Regions from separate parts of the Paenibacillus sp. PvR098 genome, predicted to be linked through region 2. Evidence: predicted binding sites of a transcription regulator. Region 2 holds the regulator's gene; the other holds the start of a gene.
The links. The regulator Rex, encoded in region 2, represses fermentation and respiration genes when NADH is low (regulators of the CRP and FNR family bind a similar motif). The targets are predictions, from matches to a motif close to TTGTGAAATATTTCACAA.

Region 1 (4,734 bases), 990 kb from region 2:
ATACCATAACGTGAAGCAAAATTGCTGGGAGCTCGAGTCAAATAACTGCGTTGCCCATGGCAAATCGTGCAGCACATGCTATGTTTATACCGAAACCTTATCCCGATTAGGCCGAGACCCGTAGTGGGGGTCGCGGCTTTTGGCCTCTACAGCTTGCGCTAATATGAAATTATCCACAAGGTTATCCACAAAACTAACATGTTATTTATGGAGTCTATGTATAGGTTTATTTAAAATTAATAACATATCCACAAAATAAGTTATACACAGGTTAATTTTTTAAATTAAATTACCTTAATAATTATAAGAATCATGGGACTTTAAATGTAAGTTTACCGATGGAAGCGGCGAGAAGAAACTGCTTCCGTAAAATACAAAGAAGCCTGCTGGTGCACAACTCTTGCCCGGCAGACTTCTTTGTATCATATCCGAGCGTTCATTTTGCTTTCCCATTTTTGTTGATTCGTCGGCTTGTTCTTTCGTTCAATAAAAGTTATTCTATTTAGAAAGTAAATGTCATATGTAACTACAGCTGATATGAAAGGAGGAGTACACCGCATGGGGGAACCTCGTAATAGGACGAATACGTTTAGACGGTTCTTTCTAAATAATAAATTCGTCTTGTTTTTATTCGTTATGCTTTTGATCGGTTTAAACATCCTGGTTTTAGACAAGATCCCTTATGTGTTCACGCCTTTTGTTGTACTGGTCAAAACGGTGCTGCTCCCGCTTCTCTTAACAGGGATTGCTTTCTATCTGCTCAATCCGGTTGTGGATTGGATGGAGAGAAGGAAGTTTAGAAGAGTGTACTCTATCCTCATTCTGTACTTGGTCATAGCTTGTGCAATTACCCTTATCGTGGTGGCGGTTGTACCGTTAATCCGTGATCAGGTGCTGAGCTTAATCCATAACATTCCAAAATACAGCCGAGAGATCGAAATACGATTCGGGCAGCTTATGGGAAGTCCGTTTCTCAATCAGATTCAGCAAACGCTAGGCACGAGCTCCACCGATTGGACGAATGATCTTTCCCAGAGAGTATCCGCCATAGTGAATCGGGCGGGAGCAAGTATTGGAACTTTTTTGGGGGCTGTAACGGAAACCATTCTGGCCGTGATTACGGTGCCGTTTATCTTGTTTTATTTGCTTAAGGACGGCAAAAAGCTGCCGCATTTTATTTTGGAATTCATTCCGACGGCGCTTCGCGAACAGATACATCGGGTTATGATTGAAATGAATAATCAGATCAGCTCCTATATTCGGGGACAGATCATTGTCAGCTGTTGTATCGGCTTTTTATTATATGTGGGCTATCGTATTATCGGCTTGGAGTATTCTCTTGTACTGGCGATTGTTGCGGCGTGCACGAGTGTTGTTCCATATTTGGGTCCTGCAATTGCCATCACCCCGGCGTTGATTGTTGCCATCGTAACATCGCCGGTCATGCTGCTGAAGATGATCGTCATTTGGACCATTGTGCAGCTAATTGAAGGCAAATTCATCTCGCCGCAAATTATGGGCAAATCGCTCCAGATACATCCGATCACGATTATTTTTGTTATTTTAACGGCGGGCAACTTATTTGGGGTGTTCGGCGTGATCATGGCCGTTCCCGGTTATGCCGTATTAAAAGTGATCGTATCTCATTTGTTCGAATGGGCTAAGGAACGCTCTGGATTATATAAACCCATAGATTAAGACAGTGTGTAGAGTAGAGGCATCCCTTGAAGGGGATGCCTTATTTGTCATGCCCTTCGTTCATAAAATGTCCACCGATTTGGGGGATGTTTTCCTTACCGGATTTGTCACAGTTTTAACCGATCTGTAACACATTCCACGAAAAGGCCATGCTATGATTTATTCATTAAGTGAAATGAATCACAAAGATTTGAACATATTGTGAATTTGTTCACAAATGCTTTTTTTCTGAGAGGAGATGAGCCATCATGAATTACCGCAAGCTTTTATTTTCTCCACTGGCCATCATTTTGGTTATGCTGCTAAGCGGCTGCGAACTAAATATGGTTGTCTTCGAACCTCAAGGACCCGTGGCGAGAAGCATTATGGAGCTGATCAACTGGTCGTTGATGTGGATGCTTCTGGTTGTAGTCGTTGTATTTGGACTGTTTGGTTATATTGTCTGGAAATATCGGGAGAGGCCTGAAAATAAGGATTACGAACCGCCCGAAGAGCACGGCAGCACACTGCTTGAAGTGATCTGGACGGCTATTCCGATCCTGATTGTTATAGCCTTGACCATTCCAACCGTAAAAACGTTGTATGATCTGGAAGAAATCCCTAAGGGCTATGAGGAAAAAGCGCCCATTACCATTCATGTCACCTCAGCGGATTGGAAATGGATCTTTAGCTATCCGGAGCAGGGGATTGAGACTGTCAATTATGTCAATATTCCCGAGGATACACCTGTTCTGTTTAAGTTAACGTCTGCCAGCACGATGCAGTCCTTCTGGGTTCCGGCATTAGGCGGGCAAAAATATACGATGGGCAAAATGCAAACGCAAATGTATCTTGTTGCAGATCATCCCGGCTCCTATTTGGGCAGAAACACCAACTTCAATGGGCGTGGGTACGCGGAGATGGAGTTTGAAGTGTTAGCTCAAACCCAAGAGGATTTTGACCAATGGGTCAAGGACGTCGAACAAACAGCCCCTAAATTAACGGAAGATAAGTATGAAGAATTGTTGAAACCGACTCATTTGGGTCGTCTAACCTTTTCCAATACGCATCTGGAATGGGTTAACCATGCAGAACCCGATTCCAAGACGTATACCAATCCTGAGCTTTACAGGTACCATGGCTATCAAGGCAAAGTGTTTGAAGAAGAAGATAACTACAAGAACAAAGATAACGATACAAGCAGTACTGGCAACCATGTAGAAAGTGAAGACAAGGCTAAGACCGACGGAGGTGAGCATCATGGGCATTAAATGGAACGAGATTTTTATTACAGGGGATCCGATGATCTTAGGTGCGCAGATTTCCATTGTTTTAACCATCATTGGGATTGTCGGGGGATTGACCTATCTCCAAAAGTGGAAATGGCTGTGGAGGGAATGGCTGACCACGGTTGACCATAAACGAATCGGGATCATGTATATCATTGCCGCTATCCTGATGTTTTTCCGGGGCGGTATGGACGGATTATTGATGAAAGCACAAACGTCCAGACCGGAAATGGAGTTATTGAACGCCCAGCATTATAACGAAATTTTTACGACGCATGGCGTCATTATGATTTTGTTCATGGCGATGCCGTTTCTGATCGGTTTGATGAACGTGATCATTCCGCTTCAAATCGGTGCAAGGGATGTGGCTTTCCCGCAATTGAACGCCTGGAGCTTCTGGTTGTTCTTCAGCGGTGCGATGCTGTTCAATATTTCTTTCGTTATTGGCGGATCTCCCGATGCGGGATGGACGTCCTATTTCCCTCTCGCGGGTAAAGAGTTCAGCCCGGGGATCGGTAACAACTATTATGCGATTGCTTTGCAAATCGCCGGTATTGGGACGCTGATGACAGGGATTAACTTTATTGTTACCATTCTCAAGATGAGAACCAAAGGCATGACGTTAATGAGAATGCCGATGTTTACATGGACGACATTCATTACATCGGTCATCATCGTAGCGTCCTTTCCAATCTTTACGGTAGCTCTTGCTCTGATGACGTTCGATCGTTTGTACGGCACTCATTTCTTTACTTTATCCGGCGGCGGTATGGATATGCTGTGGGCGAACCTATTCTGGTTATGGGCTCATCCGGAAGTCTATATTGTGGCGCTCCCGGCGTTCGGTATTTTCTCGGAAATTATCGCAACATTCTCCCGCAAAACGCTCTATGGGTACAAATCCATGGTGTTCTCGATTGTAGGGATTGCCATTCTAAGTATGGTCGTGTGGGTTCACCATTTTTACACGATGGGAGCGGGGGCGTTAGTTAACTCGTTCTTCTCGATTACGACCATGATGATCGCAGTTCCGACGGGAGTTAAGATGTTTAATTGGATGTTTACGATGCGTAAAGGACGCATTAAAATGACGACCGCGATGCTCTGGGCCTTGGCATTCATACCTTGCTTTGTTATCGGCGGGGTCACAGGTGTCATGCTGGGCATGGGGGCGGCTGACTATCAATACCACAATACGCTTTTCTTGGTCGCGCATTTCCATTATGTGCTTATTCCAGGTGTAGTATTTGCAGTATTTGCAGGCTTATACTACTGGTGGCCTAAAATCTTCGGTCACATGTTGAATGAAAAAATCGGAAAATGGCACTTCTGGTTGTTTGTTGTAGGCTTTAATGTGACGTTCATGCCGATGTTTTTCCTTGGATTGGACGGTGCCGTAAGACGTGCCTACACCTATTCGGAGGAATCCGGCTTCGCTCCGTTGTTCCTTCTGTCGACCATCGGCTCCATTATATTAGCGCTAGGTTTTGCAGCCTTTTGTTATAACATTTACTGGAGCATACGCTATGCGGACCGCAACGTTCCAAGTGACCCGTGGGATGCGAGAACGTTGGAGTGGGCCACAGCTTCACCGGTCCAGCATTATAACTTTACCAACCTCCCGGAGGTCACGACGCAAGATGCCTTCTGGCACATGAAAAAGAACAACGAAGGTTTGGTGCTTCGCGCAGAACACATCGAAGAGATTCATTTGCCAAACAATACGGGCCTTCCGTTTATCATGTGCGTCGTGTTCGGTATCGCCGGA
Region 2 (4,734 bases):
TCCTCACGGGAGCATAAGCCAATTACGCCGCGGGTCAGACACGCACGCATGCCACTTTCGACCGCAGCCTCCGCTACTTCGTTCATATGGTCATACATATCAACAAACGATGTCGTACCGCCCTTCAACATCTCCAGCACGGAAAGGTTGGTGCCTGTCCGGACATCGTGCGCGGTAAACTTTCCTTCGATCGGCCACATTTTCTCCTGCAGCCATACCTGAAGCGCCAAATCGTCCCCATAGCCCCGCAGGAGCGACATCGCTGCATGTCCATGCGTATTGACTAAACCGGGCATGAACAGCTTCCCCGTCCCGTCGATCCGTTCATCGAAGGTTGCTTCCGGATCGGGCGCCTGCTCCCCTATATATGTAATTCGATTTCCTTCCATTGTCATAAATCCGCGAATGACGGGGTTACCTTCATCCATTGTAATGAAAGTGCCGTTCTCAATGATTGTTTTCTTCATTAGTTAAATTCCCTTCCCCTTCGATTACAATCCCGATTTCAATGTACAACTTCAGCGTTCCAAAATCAAGCAAAGGTATATTTTCAAACACATGAATCACTACATAGAAGAAGCTCATTTTTCATATCCTAACTCGACAAACTTTCATTGCTTTCCATGCGTATATTGTGTTATTTTTATTTTTGTGAAATTTACCGTCAAATTTCTACATAATCTTGCTTGCTACAATAAATATTCTATTATTCATTAGATTTTCGGGAGGCTATAAGCTATGCTTTTTAGTAAAAAAAACGATACGGACTTTCTTCTCCTACTCATCAAAGCGTCAGAAAACACACTGCATGCGGCTCAGATGTTTCGCAACGCAGTTATGGGAGATCAGCCTCCGGCTACATTCTACCCGCAGCTGAAGGATCTGGAGAATAAAGGCGATGAAATCACGCATCAAATTTTCAAAGGTCTGAATAAAGTGTTCATCACTCCAATCGACCGCGAGGATATTATGGAGCTTGCCTCTAAGGTAGACGATGTCATGGACGGGATCGAAGCTACAATTGCACGTTTTGATTATTTGAACATCACCGTATCTGACAAATATATGAAAGAATTCTCCGCGGTTATCGTGGCCAGCTGTCAGCACATCCTAGATGCGTTCAAGCTGCTTTCCAAAAAGAAGTACATGCAGCTCACGGAACACACGGTTCAGATTAACAGCTTGGAAAATGAAGCCGACCGCCTGATGCGCGAAGGTATTCGTGAGATTTTTACTAATCCGAAGGATCCATATCATGATTTCAAGCTAAAAGAACTTTACGAGCGTTTGGAGCAGACGACCGACGCATGCGAAGACGTAGCCAATATTCTGGAGAGCGTCGTGTTGAGATATTCCTGAGTCGCCGCACGGGTTACTTAGGAATTTCCCAGTATGCTTAGGAGGACATTATGTTAACCATTCTTATCATCATCGTAGCCTTGGCACTGATCTTTGATTTTATTAACGGATTTCACGATACGGCCAACGCTATCGCAACCTCCATTTCAACAAGAGCACTGTCGCCGCGTTTTGCCGTGCTTTACGCAGCCGTATTAAATTTTATCGGAGCATTGTTTTCTTCGGAAGTTGCCAAAACGGTCGGCGGAAGCGTAGCGAATCCGGCTGCGATCGAAAACGGCATGTATATCGTTATCGCAGCATTAATCTCGGCCATCATATGGAATCTGCTCACTTGGTATTACGGTATTCCTTCATCATCGTCCCATACGCTGATCGGGTCGCTGGCTGGAGCTGTTATTGCGGGAGCTGGTTTAAGCGGGGTCAATTGGTCAGGGTTTCAGCAGATCGTCCTTATACTCATCTTATCGCCGATCATCGCATTTGGTACGGGTATTCTCATCATGTGGATCATCCGTAAGCTGATCTTGCTTAGAGGAAATCAATCACGTTCAAAGCTCAACCGTACCTTCCGCAGCTTTCAGGTAATATCCGCTGGGTTGCTCTCGTTTTCTCATGGTGGTAACGATGCGCAGAAGGCGATGGGAATTATCGTGTTCGCATTGGTTGCCATGGGTTACCAAACGGATTTGGAAGTTCCTCTCTGGGTAAAGCTCTCGGCAGCTACCGCAATGGGACTCGGGACTTCGATCGGTGGTTGGAAAATTATTAAGACGGTGAGCAAAAAGCTGCTCAAGATTGAGCCGATCAATGGCTTTGCCTCCGACTTGAACTCATCGATCATCATCCAGACCTCCACCTACCTTGGGATGCCGTTATCAACGACCCACGTCATTTCATCATCGATTATCGGTACCGGTTCCGTTATGCGGTTCCACGATGTCAAGTGGGGCACGGTAACTCGAATGGTTATGACATGGGTGATTACGATCCCGATCAGTATGGTGCTTGCCTTCTTAATTTACAAAATCATCTTCTCATTTACATTGTAAAAATAAAGCCCGGGTGCAAAGAATTTTGCCCCGGGCTTTATACGTTAATCCAAAAGTTACTCCAAATAATAAGCCAAGCTTTGCAGCTCGGTAGTGAAATCTGCATGATGAACGCGAATCTCACCCGGCACCTTGATAATCATCGGGGCGAAATTAAGAATCGCTTCCACACCCGCTTCAACAAACTGGTTAGCCACCTGCTGCGCCTCTATGGCTGGAACCGTAATAATCCCGATACGCACTTTAAATTCCTGCAGCGTATCTCCAAGCTCATCCATCGGCTTTACCTTCAGGTTGTTGATGGATTCCCCGATTTTCGCTTGTTGTGAGTCGAACACAGCCACGATTTTCATATTATCCTTAAGATAGGCATTATAATTGCAAAGCGCCCGACCGAGATTCCCCGCGCCGACCAATGCGACCGGAATCACCTTATCCAGCTTCAATATTTGTCGGATTTTTTCGATCAAATAGTCAACATCGTATCCGATACCCTTTTTCCCGAATTCCCCAAAATAGGCTAAATCCTTGCGAATTTGCGCAGGGTTTAAATCCAGCTTTTGTCCAAAATCCTGCGAGGACACCGTTTGTACATTTTTCTTGCTTAGCTCATTCAAAAACCGAAGATATATCGGAAGACGACGAACGACCGCTTCGGATATTTTTAGAGTTTTCATGCTTCATTTCCACCCATCCACTGCTTTATTCTTGGTACTAGCTGATTCGAATTCATGTGCTCAATTTTCGGACCAGGCAGCGAATATAAGAAATACTTGCCGTAATTCGTATCGATAACGCGCGTATCGTATATAATGACAATTCCTTTGTCCGATGCTGTACGCACTAGACGTCCGAAGCCTTGTTTAAAGCGAATGACCGCTTGCGGTACAGACAGTTTCATGAAAGGATTCAGGTTCTTTTGCTTAAGCTTTTCCGTCTTCGCTTCGACGAGCGGATGGTTGGGAGGCTGAAATGGAAGTCTGACGATCGCTAAACAGCTAAGCGCATCCCCGGGAATATCGACCCCTTCCCAGAAGCTGCTCGTTCCGAGCAGTACACTGGCGGAACTATTCTGAAACAGACGCGTCAGCTTGCTTCGGTTACTGCTATCTACACCTTGACCCAACACGGTCACTCCGAATGGAGAAAGCATATCCTTCAGTCCCGCATGCACCGCTTTGAGCATTCGATTGGACGTAAAGAGCACCAGCATGCGGCCGCGCGTCTCGAGCGCCACCTCCGCAAGCGATGGCACCAATCGATCCAAAAACTCCTTCTCGCCGTTCGCTCCGCGCAGTGTAGGGAAATCCCGGGGGATGGCCACCAACGCCTGCTTGCGATAATTGAAGGGGGATGGCAACTGAACCGTTTTTAGCTTACTATTCGGTTCCCCGTCCTTAAGGCCCAGCTGCTCGCATGTGTAGTCAAACGACTTCCCTACCGAGAGTGTTGCTGAAGTCATAATTACGCTGTCCTTCACATCGAAAAAGTACTGCTTCAGCATTTCGCTGACATCAACCGGCACACAGAATAGCTGCAGCGATCGGTTCTTATTGTACATGCCTCCTTCGAGCCAGTACACGTAATTAGCGTCAGGTTGCGTCATGAAAAAATGAAGCGCATCCCGATGGCGGTAGAGCTCTTTCACGGTTCCTGTCAAATCAGTGATGGAGCTTTGCACATCGTACTCATCCTGAACCTCTTTGATTTCCGTAATCAGCTGATCAAGCCTCTTCAAAGCTTCGTTAAAATGAAGGTGCATGTTTTCTTCCAATATGGACAGCTTATCCCAACCGGTCGGGAGCGATTCCTTCTTCAGCCGGAACACAAGCGAGCTGCCCTCTGTTTGAGCTCCGTCGCTTTTTGAGGCAAGTAGATGGTAAAGCAATTCGCTCAGCTGCTCCCATTCCTCTTTAAGCAGCACAAGCTGCTCTACGGCCTGATCGATCTTGCTGCACCAGCCCTGTGACCGTTCGTCCTCAAACTTCTGCAGGCGAAAGCGCAAGGTGGAAAGCTGACCGGATCGGCTGTCTTTATACAGCCAGTGCAGGGTATTCATCAGTCCATGATAATGCAAGTCGATACCCAGGTGCTTGCCGGCCACTTCCTCAAAATGATGCGCTTCATCAATGACCAAATGCTTGTATGCCGGCAAAAGACGGTTTTCCGCCTTCGTGTCAGTGAACAGCATCGAATGGTTTGTAATGATGACGTCTGCCGTGTTAGCATCATGGCGGGCACGATGATAGAAACACTTTTTAAACCAGGGACATGTCCTGTTCAAGCACGAATCCGAATCACTCTCAACCGTTTGCCAGAATTG

Region 1: a site for Rex is predicted at 1,898-1,915, ahead of qoxA (cytochrome aa3 quinol oxidase subunit II). Genes of this name have one in related genera too.

What each region holds. Positions count from the first base shown of each region.
Region 1 covers NZ_JAFIBU010000001.1:2,195,934-2,200,667, reverse strand. The annotation lists gene JOE45_RS10990 (HD-GYP domain-containing protein) at 1-124, shown strand, start outside; gene JOE45_RS10985 (AI-2E family transporter) at 559-1,698, shown strand; gene qoxA (cytochrome aa3 quinol oxidase subunit II) at 1,947-2,948, shown strand; gene qoxB (cytochrome aa3 quinol oxidase subunit I) at 2,938-4,734, shown strand, end outside.
Region 2 covers NZ_JAFIBU010000001.1:1,205,580-1,210,313, forward strand. The annotation lists gene JOE45_RS05895 (amidohydrolase) at 1-467, opposite strand, end outside; gene JOE45_RS05900 (hypothetical protein) at 448-585, opposite strand; gene JOE45_RS05905 (DUF47 domain-containing protein) at 739-1,359, shown strand; gene JOE45_RS05910 (inorganic phosphate transporter) at 1,410-2,411, shown strand; gene JOE45_RS05915 (redox-sensing transcriptional repressor Rex) at 2,468-3,088, opposite strand; gene dinG (ATP-dependent DNA helicase DinG) at 3,085-4,734, opposite strand, start outside.